2 regions of the Streptomyces sp. NPDC093510 genome follow, and region 1 is predicted to be linked to the other one. Evidence: riboswitches for the same ligand, from Rfam matches in the RefSeq annotation. Region 1 holds a riboswitch; the other holds the start of a gene.

Region 1 (7,263 bases):
GGAAGGGTCCCGCGCCAGCACGATTCCGCCGGGACGCGTGTGATGGGAGAAGACCGCGACCTGCCGGTCGAAGACGAGCAGCCGCATGAAGGCGTCGCTGCGGGTGCGATATGTGGTGTTCCGCTGCGTCTGGGCCCGCATGTGCGTGATGAGTTCCCGCCGGAACCGAGCCGTGTGGGCCAACAGCGTGCGGACCTGGACATCCGTGCTCAACGGGAATCTGCAGTCGGACTGAGCGTGCCCCGCGGAGGTGACGGCGGCGGACACGTCGGGTTCGGAGCACAGGAGCTCCGAACGGCAGGCGGCGGCCATTTCCAGGGTCAGCTCCAGCGCCCGGCCCGGTGAGGTGACGACTTCCACGGGCGTGCTTCCCGCACAGCGCGCCGCCTCTCTCCGGTACACCTCCGTGAGTTCGTGCAGGGCGATCCTGGTGCGGTCGACCGCGTGCTGCCGCTGGTCGATCTCGCGTTGCAGAGGTCCGAGGAGCTCGACCCTCGCCGTTTCCGGGGCCACCGCGGAGTAATCGGATTCCGAGCCCGGATCGACGCGGACCAGCCGCAGCCGGGTCAGCCTGGCAAGTGAATTCTCTATTTCCTCCGGCCGCATCCCGACGCCCGCGGAAATCTCCCCGACGTCCGAAGGCTCGGCCCTGGAAATCCATCCATAAACCTTCCGGTCCTCATCCCGGAGGTAAGGGATCGAGTCTTGTGGCGATTTCGGGGATGAATCCTCACAACCTTCGTCCAGGGCTTGTGTGTGCCCCTGTCCCGCTCCACGTGTGGCGTCCGACACCTTCGTCACCGCGGTACCCCTCGTATCACTGTCAGGCGGCAATGTGACCCCCTGACCTGCATTTCTCTACGGTGGCGGCATCCTAACCTGATCATGACAGTGAGACTTTCGAAGAATAAATGAAGAGGTGTTCCGTGGCCCTCGCGCCGATCGTCCTCGACAGCGATCCCGGTCTGGACGATGCTGTCGCCCTGCAATATCTGCTCGGCAGTGGGCTGTGGGATCTCAAGGCGTATACCGCTGTCGGCGGAAACGCCCCCATGGAGCAGGTCTTCCGCAACGCCAGGGGACTGGCCCGCGCCTTCGGTATCGACGGCGATGTCCCGGTGCACCCCGGCGCCGGCCGCACCATCAGCCGGGTGGACAGCACCTCGGACTTCCACGGTCCGACCGGTCTGGGGGAGGAGGTCCTCCCGGACTCCACGGCACCCGAGCAGAGCGAACCGGCGGCCGCCGCGTTGCTGCGTCTGTCGCGGCAGTGCGAGGGCGAGCTGACCGTGGTCGCCACCGGGCCGCTCACCAACATCGCCACGGCCCTGCTCCAGGACCCGGGCTTCGCCCACCGGGTGCGCAGGCTGGTGTTCATGGGCGGGGCCGCCCAGGTGCCGGGAAACTGCACGCCGGTCGCCGAGTTCAACGTCTGGGCGGACCCGGACGCCGCCGACATCGTGGTCTCCAGCGGCATCCCGTACACGATGGTCGGTCTCGACGCCACGCACGGCTGGCACTTCACCCACGACGACCTGGCCCGCCTGGACGCCGCGGGACCCGGCCAGGAGCTGACGGCCCGCATCATGCGCGCCTACCTGAAGGCGTACGACACACTCCGCGACCAGGGATCGTGCCCCCTGCACGACCCGCTGGCCGTCGGCGTCGCGGCCGACGAGTCCTTCGTCTCCCTCGGCTCCGGCACGGTCGTCGTCGAGTGCGCGAGCGAACTGGGCCGCGGCCAGACCGTGTTCCTGCCGGAGGCCAGGGCAGGCCGCTACAGCTACTCGGCGTCCATTCTCGACCGGGCGAAGCACCCGGGCCGGGTGGCGCTCGGCACCGGCCCGCGCGACTTCAGCGCCCACTTCATCGAGACGCTGCTGCGCCGCCCCACCGCCTGACCCGCCGGGGCGGCTCGCCCGGACGGCTCGGCCCGCCGTGCGTCCGGCCGGGCGCCGGGCCACGCTGGACCGTCAGGTCCGCGGGGCCCGATCCGGAGGTGCAGTGATGGCAGCAGCCGTGGGCGGAGCGGGGCGGCGGGTTCTCGGCGCGGGTCTTGTGGTGCTGCTGCTCGGGCTCGCCGCGGCCTGCGGCGGTGACGGCGACGAGGGGTCCGGCGGTCGTACGGCCGCCGCCCGCCCCCTCGACCTGGCGTTCACGCACCCCGGCGTGCTCGTCGGCAAGGAGCAGCTCGGGCGGGCCCGCGCCCACGTCCGGGCCGGGGAGCAGCCCTGGCTGGGGGCGTTCGAGCAGATGCGGGACAGCAAGTACGGGGCGGCGGACTACCGGGCGCGGCCGTACGCCGTGGTGGCGTGTCCGCCCGACACCCGCCCCGGCCGTGGCTGCGTCGAAGAACGTGAGGACGCCCTGGCCGCGTACACCCACGCCCTGCTCTGGAACGTCACCGGTGAACGCGCGCACGCCGAGAAGGCCGTGCAGATCATGGACGCCTGGTCGCGGGTGATCACCGGGCACACCGAGGACAACGCCGGGCTGCAGACCGCCTGGGCCGCCTCGTCCTGGGCGCGTGCCGCCGAGGCCGTGCGCTACACGTACGACGGGTGGACCGACGGGCAGCTCCTGCGCTTCGAGCGGATGCTGCGCAACGCCTACCTGCCCCTGGTCAGGGACGGGGCCGTCGAGCGCAACGGCAACTGGGACCTGGTGATGGCCGACGCCACCATGAGCATGGCCGTCTTCCTCGACGACCACGCCACGTTCGAGCGGGCTGTCGGGCACTTCAGGACGCGTGTGCCCGCGTACTTCTACCTGGAGTCGGACGGGAAGCTGCCGGTCTCCCCGCAGGGCAGCGGCCTCGACACCGCCGCCGAGCTGAAGAAGTACTGGTTCGGGCAGGGCACCTACGTCGACGGGCTCTCCCAGGAGACCTGCCGCAACTTCAAGCACGCCGGCTACTCCCTCGCGGCCGCCTCGCACCTGGCGGAGACGGCCCGCCACCAGGGCGTCGACCTGTACGGGGAGGTCAGGGACCGGCTGCGGGCCGCCTTCGAGTTCCACGCCAAGTACCAGCTGGGCGCGCGCGTGCCGCCCTGGCTGTGCGGCGGCAAGGTGCGGCGCGACCTGGGGCCCGACACGGAGGTCGGCCTGAACCACCTGCGGGGGCGGCTGCACCTGGAGATGCCGCAGACCCAGAGGTACACGGAGCAGCGGCGGCCGGAGGGGACGGACGGCCTCTTCGTGGCCTGGGAGACGCTCACGCACGCCGACAGCGCGTAGGGGTTCACGCGCCTGGGGCCGAAGTGGTTCGACGCACCCCTTCGGATGACGTAGAGTTGTGTTTACCGACGCGGGGTGGAGCAGCTCGGTAGCTCGCTGGGCTCATAACCCAGAGGTCGCAGGTTCAAATCCTGTCCCCGCTACTGAAGGCCTGAGGCCGGGAAGCATCAGCTTCCCGGCCTCAGGTGTTTCCCGGCCCCGTAACCCGGTCGGCCCGCATCAGCTCGCACCCTTCCCCCGCTGCGGGAACCCTGAGTGGAGCGCGGTGATGGGCGCGGAGGCGGCGGGAGACAAGCGGTGGGGCAGCGAGGAGGACCCGACAACAGGGGGGCCAGGGGGGCCACCGGGCCCGAGCGGACCTTCGTCCGTGTGCTGCCCCTCCTGCTCCTCGTCGTCGGTGTCCTGTACGACGCCGCGACCCCGCCGGAGTTCACCGCCGCCCCGCTCTTCACGGCGGCCCCCCTGATCGCCGCTCCCTTCTACTCGCTGCTCAACACCGTCCTGACCGGCGCGGCGGCCACGTGCGCCGTCCTCGTCCTGCACTACGGCAACAGCGTCGGCGCCCACGTGGAGGCCGTCACCGAGGTGCTCACCGTGGCGACCGTCGCCGCCCTGGCGATCGTCATCAACCGTGTCGTCCGGCGCGGCAACGACCGGCTCGCCATCGCCCGCTCCATCTCCGAGGCCACCCAGCGCGCCGTGCTGCCCGCGCCCGACCCGCGCATCGGCGGGCTCGACATCGCGGCGCGGTACGAGGCCGCGCAGGCCGACGCGTTCATCGGGGGCGATCTGTACGCGGTGCAGGACACCCCGCACGGCGTGCGGCTCATCGTCGGGGACGTACGGGGCAAGGGCATGGGCGCGGTCGCGGCGGTCGCCGTCGTCATCGGTGCCTTCCGGGAGGCCGCCGAGCAGGAGGCGAGCCTGGAGGCGGTGGCGCAGCGCCTGGAGCGGGCGCTCGCACGTGAGGGCACCCGGCGCGACGGGCTCGACGCGTTCGAGGGGTTCACGACCGCCGTGCTCGCCGAGATCCGGCACGGGGAGGGTTCCGTACGCCTGATCAACCGCGGGCACCCGCCGCCGCTGCTGCTGCGCGGTGACGGGCGGCTGTGCGTCATGTCGGCGAGCGAGCCCGCGCTGCCGCTCGGCATGGGTGATCTGGGGTTCTGGCCGGACCGGGCGGACGAGTCGGAGTTCCCGCCCGGCGCGACGCTGCTCCTCTACACGGACGGCCTGTCGGAGGCGCGCGACGCGGAGGGGGAGTTCTACGATCCCGCGGCGCGGCTCGGCGGGCGGATCTTTCCCGGCCGCGGCGGGCCGCACGCGCTGCTCGCCGCCCTCGCGGGGGAGGTGCGGCGGCACACCGGGGGCGCCATGACGGACGACATGGCGCTGCTCGCGGTGCGGCGTCCCGTCGCCGGCGATCCGGAGGTCACCACCGGTGACTGAAGGGCACCCCTCCGCATAACAACTGACACACTGTCAAGAAAATGTGAAGCTCCGGTGTTTGGTGACCCCGGGTCAACTCGCCCCGTTCCGCCCCCTCGTGTCCCGGTACGTACAGCCGGTGAGCGTTAACGATCAGCTGGAACAGCTTGGAATACGGACCCGCTGTCTATTAACGTTCGATAACGCAGCGCGGTCGTCCCAGCCGTCACTAGAGGCGGCTCCGCGCGCACGCGCCTAATCCCGCAAGGGAGCCGGGGAACCACCAACTTGGGGTGAATCGGGCATCTGTGCATCCGTGCCAGGTGTTCGTAGGAGACCTTCCTGCTCCGAACCCGTCAGCTAACCCGGTAGGCGAGAAGGAAGGAAAGGAGCGCGCCCCAGTGGCGTCCAACCGGCCTGCCCCCCGAGCCGTGTACATACCGAATGACGACGACTTCGGTTCGTACGACGAGGACTCCCTCGACGCCTTCGAGGAGTGGAACCCCACCGAGGAGTCCATCCGTCCCGTCCGCGGCAGGCACCGCGTGCACAAGAAGAGCGGCGGCGGGCTCGCGCGCAGCTCCACCGTGCTCGGCGTGGGCGTCATCGCCGCCGTCGGCGCGGGCGGCATCGCCACCGCGCAGGACGGCAAGCCGCCGGTCTCCATATCGATGCCCGACCTGCCGGGCGTGGGCGCCGTCGCGGACTCGCTGCCGGAGGCCAAGTCCCTTCCCGGCGTCGGGTCGTTGATGTCCGACGACTCGGCGGACACGAACGCGTCCGCCGTCGCGGCCCCCCTCACCGCCGCGGGTGTCAGCACCACCGACGCCGAGCAGGGCACCACCGACGCGGGCGAGGCGCTGCGCGCCCGCATCATGCAGCAGGCCGAGAACCAGCAGAACCAGGCGGACACCGCCGTGCGGACCGCGGCCGAGCAGGCCGCCGCCGAGCAGGCCGCCGAGGAAGCCGCCGACCAGCAGAAGGCGGCCGAGAAGGCCGCGGACGCCAAGGCCGCCGCCAAGAAGAAGAAGGAGGAGGAGGCCCGGAAGGCGAAGGCCGAGGCCGAGCGCCTGGCCAAGCTCGCCAAGAGCTACGCCATCCCCACCTCCTCGTACACCCTCACGTCGCACTTCGGTGACGCCGGTTCCATGTGGTCCTCCGGGCACCACACGGGTCTGGACTTCGCCGCTCCCACGGGTACCCCCCTCAAGGCGGTGCACACCGGCACCGTCAAGGAGGCCGGCTGGGCGGGGGCCTACGGCTACCGCACCGTGCTCGAACTCGAGGACGGCACGGAGGTCTGGTACTGCCACCAGTCCTCGCTCAACGTCAGCGCGGGCCAGAAGGTCAGCACGGGCGATGTGATCGGCCGCGTCGGCGCGACAGGCAACGTCACGGGCCCGCACCTCCACCTGGAGGTCCACACGCCCGGCGGCGCCGGGATCGACCCCCTCGGCTGGCTGCAGAGCAAGGGCCTGAACCCCTGACATGACCCCGCCGGTTTCGTGAGCCATACACGGAACGGAATTAGGTCTCCGGTCGGCGCGTTGAGCGACGTATGACTTCTCTTCGCCAGCTCGGCTCTTCCGACCTCGAGGTCTTCCCCCTCTCCCTCGGCGGCAACGTCTTCGGCTGGACCGCGGACCGTACGGCGTCCTTCGACGTCCTCGACGCCTACACCGCGGCCGGCGGCAACTTCATCGACACCGCCGACGTCTATTCGGCCTGGGTGGAGGGCAACCGGGGCGGCGAGTCCGAGACGCTCATCGGCGAGTGGCTGGCCGAGCGCGGCAACCGCTCCGACGTCGTCATCGCCACGAAGGCCGGCGCGCACCCCGAGTACAAGGGCCTCTCCGCCACCACCGTCAAGGGCGCGGTCGACGCTTCGCTGCGCCGCCTCGGCACCGACTACATCGACCTCTACTACACCCACTACGACGATCCGTCGGTCCCCGTCGAGGAGATCATCGGCACGCTCGACGAACTGGTCACGGCCGGCAAGGTGCGGGCGATCGCGGCCTCCAACATCAGCCCCGAGCGGCTCCAGGAGTCCCTCGACTTCTCCGACCGCGAGGGCCTCGCGCGGTACGTCGCGCTGCAGCCGCACTACAACCTCGTCTCCCGCGACACCTACGAGGGCCCGCTCCAGGAGGTCGCCTCCCGCTCCGGACTCGCGGCCGTCCCCTATTACGCGCTCGCGTCCGGCTTCCTCACCGGCAAGTACCGCCCGGGTGCGCAGGTGGAGAGCGCGCGGAGCGGCCGGGTCGAGGAGTACGTGGGGAGCGAGCGGGGCGACCGTGTCCTCGCCGCGCTCGACGAGATCGCCGCGGCGCGGGGCGCCCAGGTCGCGACCGTGGCGCTCGCCTGGCTGACGGCACAGCCCACCGTGGCGGCGCCGATCGCCTCCGCGCGCACGGTGGAGCAGCTGCCCGCCCTGCTCGCGGTCGGAGACCTGGAGCTGACGGAGCCGGAGATCGCGGCGCTGACCACCGCGTCCGCCTGACCGCCACGTCCGCCTGACCGCCATGCCCGCCTGACGCCCGGCGCTCAGCCGTCGCGGTAGGGGTTGTACGCCGGGTAGCCGTACGCCGGGTGGGG
Region 2 (7,263 bases), on a different contig from region 1:
CGACCCGGGGCCCGGACGGCAGCGGCTGTCCGGCGAGCAGCAGCCCCGCGTCGACCATCTCCGTGACGGTGTCGACGCGGATGACGCCCGCCTGGCGCAGCAGCGCCGAGACCGTGGCGTGGGGCAGGCGGGTGGCCTGCACGGCGTGGCCGGTCGGTGTGATGCCACTGTGCCGGGCGCCCTGGACGACGACGAGGGGCTTGGTGACCGCCGAACGCCGCGCGAGACGGGTGAACTTGCGCGGGTTGCCGATGGTCTCCAAGTACATCAGCGTGACGTCGGTGTCCGGGTCCTCGAACCAGTACTGGAGAAGGTCGTTCCCGGACACGTCCGCGCGGTTGCCGGACCCGACGAACGTGGAAAGGCCCGCGCCCCGCCGGTGCAGGCCGGACAGCAGGGCGATGCCGATCGCGCCGGACTGGGTGAACAGGCCGATGCGCCCGCGCGCGGGGGACTGCGGGGCGAGCGAGGCGTTGAGCCGTGTCTCCGGAGAGGTGTTGATGACCCCGAAGGCGTTCGGGCCGATGATGCGCATGCCGTACGACCGGGCCTGGCGCACCAGTTCGCGCTGCCGCCCGCGGCCGAGTTCGCCGCTCTCTCCGTAGCCCGCGGAGAGCACTACGAGGCCGCGCACCCCGTGCTCGCCGCATTCGGCGACAGCCTGCGGGACGCGCTCGGCGGGCACGGCGACCACGGCGAGGTCCACGGGCTCCTCGACGGCCGCCACGGAGCGGTGCGCGGGCACCCCGTCGATGTGAGCGCCCTCGGCCTCCTCTTCGAAGGCACTGTTCACCGCGTACAGGCGGCCGGTGAAGCCGGACTCCCGGAGGTTGCTCAGCACGCTGCGGCCCACGCCGCCGGGGGCCCGGCCCGCGCCGATGACGGCGACCGATCCCGGGGTGAGGAGGCGCTGCACGGACCGTCCCTCTGCGCGCTGTTCGCGGGCGCGCTGCACGGCGAGCGAGCGGTCGGTCGGCTCCAGGTCGAACTCCAGGCGGACGACGCCGTCCTCGAAGCTGCGCTTCTGCTGATAGCCCGCGTCCGTGAAGACCTTGATCATCTTGGTGTTGGCGGGCAGCACCTCGGCGGCGAAGCGCCGGATGCCGCGCTCCCTGGCGACGGCCGCGATATGTTCCAGGAGTGTGGAGGCGACGCCCCTGCCCTGGTGGGCGTCCTGCACGAGGAAGGCGACCTCGGCCTCGTCCGCGGGCGCGCTGGCGGCCATGCCGCGTTCGTCGATGCGGTCGTAGCGCACGGTGGCGATGAACTCGCCGCCCACCGTGGCCGCGAGGCCCACCCGGTCCACCTGGTCGTGGTGGGTGAAGCGGTGCACGTCCTTGGCGGACAGCCGCGGGTAGGGCGCGAAGAAGCGGTAGTACTTCGACTCGTCCGAGACCTGTTCGTAGAAGCTGACCAGGCGGTCCGCGTCCTCGGCCGTGATGGGCCTGATCCGGGCGGTGCCTCCGTCGCGCAGCACCACATCGGCTTCCCAGTGGGAGGGGTAGTCGTGCCGATCCTGCTGATCCGACGGGGTCTGCATGGGCCCAGGGTACGGGTCGCGCGCCCGCCGGGGCCGGGGCAAGCTGGGACGGGTCGCAGGCGTCGGGGGCCGGGACGCGCGTCCGGCAGAGCACCCGTGACGGCATGAGACACTGGTCTAGACAAGTGTGAGACACCTGGAAGGGCAGCAACACATGGCTGAGCGCCGCGTCAACGTCGGCTGGGCCGAGGGCCTTCACGCCCGACCCGCCTCCATCTTCGTCCGTGCGGCCACGGCCGCCGGCGTCCCCGTGACGATCGCCAAGGCCGGCGGCAACCCGGTCAACGCCGGCTCGATGCTCGCGGTGCTCGGCCTGGGCGCCCAGGGCGGCGAGGAGATCGTGCTCGCCTCCGACGCCGAGGGTGCCGACGCCGCCCTCGACCGTCTGGCGAAGCTGGTCTCGGAGGGTCTCGAGGAGCTTCCGGAGACGGTCTAGGACACGCTCCTTGCATTACGTAAATGGGGTCATCCGGAATTCCGGGTGACCCCATCGACGTATGCAATAGAGTCTTTTGTCGCTGCTCTTTGCTCTTGTCTTTGTATACGGCGTCTCCGTTAATTCCGGAGGCTCACCGTGTTTACGGCATGTTGCGAACTCCTCACACGGCCGCCCCGACGCGCATGGCGCAATCGGTGGGCGGCCGTCGCGCGTTCCGCGTGCTCGGAGGTGAGCGCCCTGGCGCGCTCGGGGTCCCTGCGGGCGACCGCGTCGAGGATCGCGGCGTGCTCGGCCCAGGACTCGACCGGCGCCGCCGGGGGCTCGACGACGTACATCCAGGCGATCTTGTGCCGGAGCTGGGTGAGCAGCGCGCTGAGCCCGGGGCTTCCGGAGGCCTGGGCGAGCGTCTCGTGGAACCACCCGCCCAGCGAGCGCAGATCCTCCCCGAGGCCGTTCCTGGCGCGCTCCTGGCCCAGCCTGACGAGTCCGCGCAGGACCTTCAGGTGCGCGTCCGTGCGGCGCTGCGCGGCACGCGCCGCGGCGAGCGGTTCGAGCAGCGTCCGCACCTCCAGGAGGTCGGCGGCCTCCTGCTCGGTGGGCTCGGCGACGCACGCGCCCGCGTGCCTGCGGGTGACGACGAAGCCCTCGGCCTCCAGGGTGCGCAGGGCCTCGCGCACGGGCACGCGGGAGACGCCGTAGCGACGCGCGAGGAGTTCCTCGGTGAGCCGGCCACCCCTTTCGTACACACCGGCGACAATGTCGTCCCGAATGGCCGTGCATACCGATTGCGCGGCAACGCGCATGACCGGACCTCCGCCTTAATCCCCGCTGAACGCGGTCGACCGACGCTCGTTCATCGACTCTATTGCAGAGCTCCGCAATTTCCGACGGCGGGCCGGAATCCATGGATATCTTTTGGCCAAGGGCGGCGGAACAACGGCAACGCGAAAGCCCCGGCTCTGGGCGAGCCGGGGCTTTCGGAGCTGTGCGGGGTCCGTCGTCCGTCAGACGCTGACGCCGTGCGAGCGGAGGTACGCGACGGGGTCGATGTCCGAGCCGTACTCCGCGCCGGTGCGGGCCTCGAAGTGGAGGTGCGGGCCGCTGGAGTTGCCGGTGGAGCCGGAGAGGCCTATCTGCTGGCCCGGGGTGACCGCCTGGCCCACGGTGACGCCCAGGGACGACATGTGGCCGTACTGGGTGTACGTGCCGTCGTTCATCTTGATGACCACGTTGTTGCCGTAGGCACCGCCCCAGCCGGCCTCGACGACGGTGCCGGAGCCGACCGCGTGGACGCTGGTGCCGGACGCCGCGTGGAAGTCGACACCGGTGTGGCTGCCGGAGGACCACATGGCGCCGCCGGTCTGGTAGCCCGTGGAGACGTACGAGCCGCTGATCGGGGAGACGTAGGTGTTCAGGCGCTTGCGCTCGGCCTCGCGGGCGGCGCGCTCCTTGGCCTCGCGCTCCTTCTTGGCCTTCGCCTTGGCCTCGGCCTCCGCCTTGCGCTTCTCCTCCGCGGCCTCCTTCTTGGCGGCCTCTTCGGCCTTCTTCGCGGCGGCGGCGTCGTCGGCGGCCTGCTGCTGCGCCGCGGCCTGCGCGTCGATGCTCGCGGCGAGCGAGTCGCCCACGGATATCGCCTGGGTGAGGCCGGTGTGCTCCATGGCCGCTTCGTCGGGGGCGGCGAGCGCCGGGGCCGCGAGGCCGCCGATGACACCGGTGGTGGTGAGCGCCGCGACACCGGCGACGTTCGCGGTGGTACGCGTGAGGCGGCTCGGACGACGGTGCTTCCCGGTGGCACGGGTGAACGCCATGTGGCGGGTGATCCTTTCCTTCCTTCTCGCCTACCGGGTTAGCTGACGGGTTCGGAGCAGGAAGGTCTCCTACGGACCCCTCACCTCGCGGCAAGGTGCCCGATTCACCCCAGGGGACATGTGGGTCCCCGGCTCCCCTGGCTCGCGCCGTACGGGGACTCGGCGATGACTGTCCGGTGCCGCGGATGCGGCGTACTGCGCGACGAACAGCCGGCTCGACGCTAAACGGGCCGACTGCAATCGACAAACAGAAGTCGTTTTTTGTAGCGCACGCCACACGGCAGACAGGCAACCACCATAGTAATTCGGACATATGGGGACCCCGATGCCTGAAGCGGTCATCGGGGTCCCGATATGTCCTGGCCGGCGAACAGCCTGACGGTCACTCAGCCGGTGACAACACTCACTTCGCCGATGCCGAGCGCCCTGACGGGCTCCTCGATCTGCGCGGCGTCCCCGACCAGGACCGTCACCAGACGGTCCGCCGGGAAGGCGTTCACGACGGCGGCAGTGGCCTCCACGGTGCCGGTGGCGGCCAGCTGTCGGTACAGCTGCGCCTGGAAGTCGTCCGGCAGGTTCTGCTCGACCTGGTCGGCGAGGGTGGCCGCCACGGAGGCCGCCATCTCGTACTTGAGCGGGGCGACGCCCACGAGGTTCTGCACGGCCACATCGCGCTCGGCGTCCGTGAGTCCCTCGGCGGCGAGGACGCGCAGGACCTTCCACAGGTCCTCCAGTGCCGGCCCCGTGTTCGGGGTGTCCACGGAGCCGCTGATGGCGAGCATGGCGGCACCCGAGCCGTCCGGCGCGGAACGCAGGACCTGACCGAACGCCCTTACACCGTAGGTGTATCCCTTCTCCTCACGAAGGACACGGTCCAGACGCGAGGTGAGGGTGCCGCCCAGGCAGTACGTGCCGAGGACCTGGGCCGGCCAGACCCGGTCGTGCCGGTCGGCCCCCACACGGCCGATCAGCAGCTGCGTCTGGACCGCTCCGGGGCGGTCCACGATGACGACGCGGCCACGGTCGTCGGCGGTCACCGGCGGCACCGGGCGCGGCTCGCCCGCGGAGCCGGTCCAGGCGCCGACGGTGTCCGCGAGGACGGCGTCCAGGTCGGTACCCGTGAGGTCACCGACCACGACGAGGGTGGCCGTGGCGGGGCGGACGTACTTCTCGTAGAAGGCACGCACCGCCGCCGAGTCGATGGCCGCGACCGTCTCCTCGGTGCCCTGGCGCGGACGCGACATGCGCGAGGTCGGCGGGAAGAGCTGCCTGGAGAGCTCCTTGGCGGCGCGGCGCGCCGGGTTGGCGGCCTCGTGCGGGATCTCGTCCAGGCGGTTGCGCACGAGCCGCTCGATCTCGCTGTCCGCGAAGGCCGGGGCCCGCAGGGCGTCGGCGAGCAGCCCGAGCGCCTTCGGGAGCCGGGAGACCGGCACCTCGAGGGAGACCCGCACGCCCGGGTGGTCGGCGTGCGCGTCGAGCGTCGCGCCGCAGCGGTCGAGCTCGGCGGCGAACTCCTCGGCGGAGTGCTTGTCGGTGCCTTCGTTGAAGGCTCTCGCCATGATCGTGGCGACGCCGTCGAGGCCCTCGGGCTCGGCGTCCAGGGGCGCGTCGAGGTTGATCTCGACGGCGACGACCTGCTGGCCGGGGCGGTGGCAGCGGAGCACGGTCAGGCCGTTGGGCAGGGTGCCGCGCTCGGGCGCCGGGAAGGCCCAGGGCTTGGCCGTGCCTGCCTGGGGCTGGGGGTGGAACTGCATCGTCGCGGCCTCGGTCACTTCGCCGCCTCCTCTTCCTCGGTGTCCTCGGCGCCGTCTTCGCCCTCGCCGGCGGCCGTCACGGGTTCGTACACGAGCACCGCGCGGTTGTCCGGGCGCAGGCGGGCCTTGGCGACCTCCTGGACCTCTTCCGCCGTGATGTCGAGCACGCGCTGGACGGCGGACAGGGCGAGCTGCGGGTCGCCGAACAGGACGGCGTACCGGCACAGTTCGTCGGCGCGGCCCGCGACCGTGCCGAGCCGGTCGAGCCACTCGCGCTCCAGCTGCGCCTGGGCGCGCTCCATCTCCTCCGGAGTGGGGCCCTCCGCGGCGAAGCGGGCCAGCTCCTCGTCCACGGCTGCCTCGATGACGGGAACCTCTACGTCACCGGAGGTCTTCACGTCCAGCCAGCCGAGCGAGGGCGCCCCGGCCAGGCGCAGCAGGCCGAAGCCCGCGGCGACAGCGGTGCGGTCCCGGCGCACGAGGCGGTTGTAGAGCCGGGAGGACTCGCCGCTGCCGAGGACGGTGAGGGCGAGGTCGGCCGCGTCGCACGCGCGCGTGCCGTCCTCCGGGAGGCGGTAGGCGGCCATCAGGGCGCGCGCCGGGACGTCCTCCTCGACGACCTCACGCAGCTCCTTGCCGATGCGCTCGGGCAGGGAGCCGTCGCGCGGCGGCTGCTTGCCGTCGTGCCCGGGGATCGACCCGAAGTACTTCTCGACCCAGGCGAGCGTCTCCTCGGGGTCGATGTCGCCGACGACCGAGAGGACGGCGTTGTTGGGCGCGTAGTACGTGCGGAAGAACGCGCGCGCGTCCTCCAGGGTGGCCGCGTCCAGGTCGGCCATGGAGCCGATCGGCGTGTGGTGGTACGGGTGGCCCTCCGGGTACGAGAGGGCGGTCAGCTTCTCGAAGGCCGTGCCGTACGGGACGTTGTCGTAGCGCTGGCGGCGCTCGTTCTTGACGACGTCGCGCTGGTTCTCCATGGACTCCTCGTCGAGCGCGGAGAGCAGTGAGCCCATCCGGTCGGCCTCGAGCCAGAGGGCGAGCTCCAACTGGTGGGCGGGCATCGTCTCGAAGTAGTTGGTGCGCTCGAAGCTCGTCGTGCCGTTGAGCGAGCCGCCGGCGCCCTGGACCAGCTCGAAGTGGCCGTTGCCGTGCACCTGCTTCGAGCCCTGGAACATGAGGTGCTCGAAGAGGTGCGCGAGGCCGGTTCGCCCCTTGACCTCGTGGCGCGAGCCGACGTCGTACCAGAGGCAGACCGCGGCGACGGGGGTCAGGTGGTCCTCGGAGAGCACCACGCGCAGGCCGTTGGCCAGCCGGTGCTCGGTCGCTGTCAGGCCGCCGGAGCCGGCCTCGGCTGTGGCCGTGTGACCCATGGGCATGTACGTCCCTTCGATCGCTAAAACATTGCTGGTTCTGCCAGTCCTGCCACTTTATGCAAGCGTGCTGACACCTGACGAAGTTCCCGGTCCGCCCTCGGCGTAGTCGCGGGTGACACCGCCGGTGCACGGGTCGTGGTCGGCGATGTCAGTGGGACAGTCCACAATGGTCGGCGTCAGAACCCGCACTTGCTTGGTGAAGGAGCCGCAGCAGCGATGGCCCGCCGCAGCACGAAGACCCCGCCGCCCGACGATTCGTACGAGGAGAAGATCCTCGACATCGACGTCGTCGACGAGATGCAGGGCTCCTTCCTCGAGTACGCGTATTCGGTCATCTACTCACGCGCCC

The links. Region 1 has a riboswitch for cyclic di-AMP ahead of AB0N81_RS37885 (M23 family metallopeptidase). Riboswitches for the same ligand answer to the same signal wherever they lie in the genome.
Region 2: another riboswitch for cyclic di-AMP. It lies ahead of AB0N81_RS27530 (M23 family metallopeptidase); the one in region 1 lies ahead of AB0N81_RS37885 (M23 family metallopeptidase).

What each region holds. Positions count from the first base shown of each region.
Region 1 covers NZ_JBFBEE010000036.1:50,511-57,773, forward strand. The annotation lists gene AB0N81_RS37860 (LuxR C-terminal-related transcriptional regulator) at 1-513, opposite strand, end outside; gene AB0N81_RS37865 (nucleoside hydrolase) at 927-1,901, shown strand; gene AB0N81_RS37870 (alginate lyase family protein) at 2,008-3,237, shown strand; tRNA gene AB0N81_RS37875 (tRNA-Met) at 3,307-3,380, shown strand; gene AB0N81_RS37880 (PP2C family protein-serine/threonine phosphatase) at 3,535-4,686, shown strand; cyclic di-AMP (ydaO/yuaA leader) riboswitch at 4,908-5,055, shown strand; gene AB0N81_RS37885 (M23 family metallopeptidase) at 5,097-6,152, shown strand; gene AB0N81_RS37890 (aldo/keto reductase) at 6,224-7,168, shown strand; gene AB0N81_RS37895 (PrsW family intramembrane metalloprotease) at 7,213-7,263, opposite strand, start outside.
Region 2 covers NZ_JBFBEE010000018.1:40,137-47,399, forward strand. The annotation lists gene AB0N81_RS27515 (GNAT family N-acetyltransferase) at 1-1,540, opposite strand, end outside; gene AB0N81_RS27520 (HPr family phosphocarrier protein) at 1,695-1,976, shown strand; gene AB0N81_RS27525 (GntR family transcriptional regulator) at 2,096-2,782, opposite strand; gene AB0N81_RS27530 (M23 family metallopeptidase) at 2,984-3,787, opposite strand; cyclic di-AMP (ydaO/yuaA leader) riboswitch at 3,800-3,962, opposite strand; gene AB0N81_RS27535 (pitrilysin family protein) at 4,174-5,559, opposite strand; gene AB0N81_RS27540 (pitrilysin family protein) at 5,556-6,917, opposite strand; gene AB0N81_RS27545 (DNA topoisomerase IV subunit A) at 7,131-7,263, shown strand, end outside.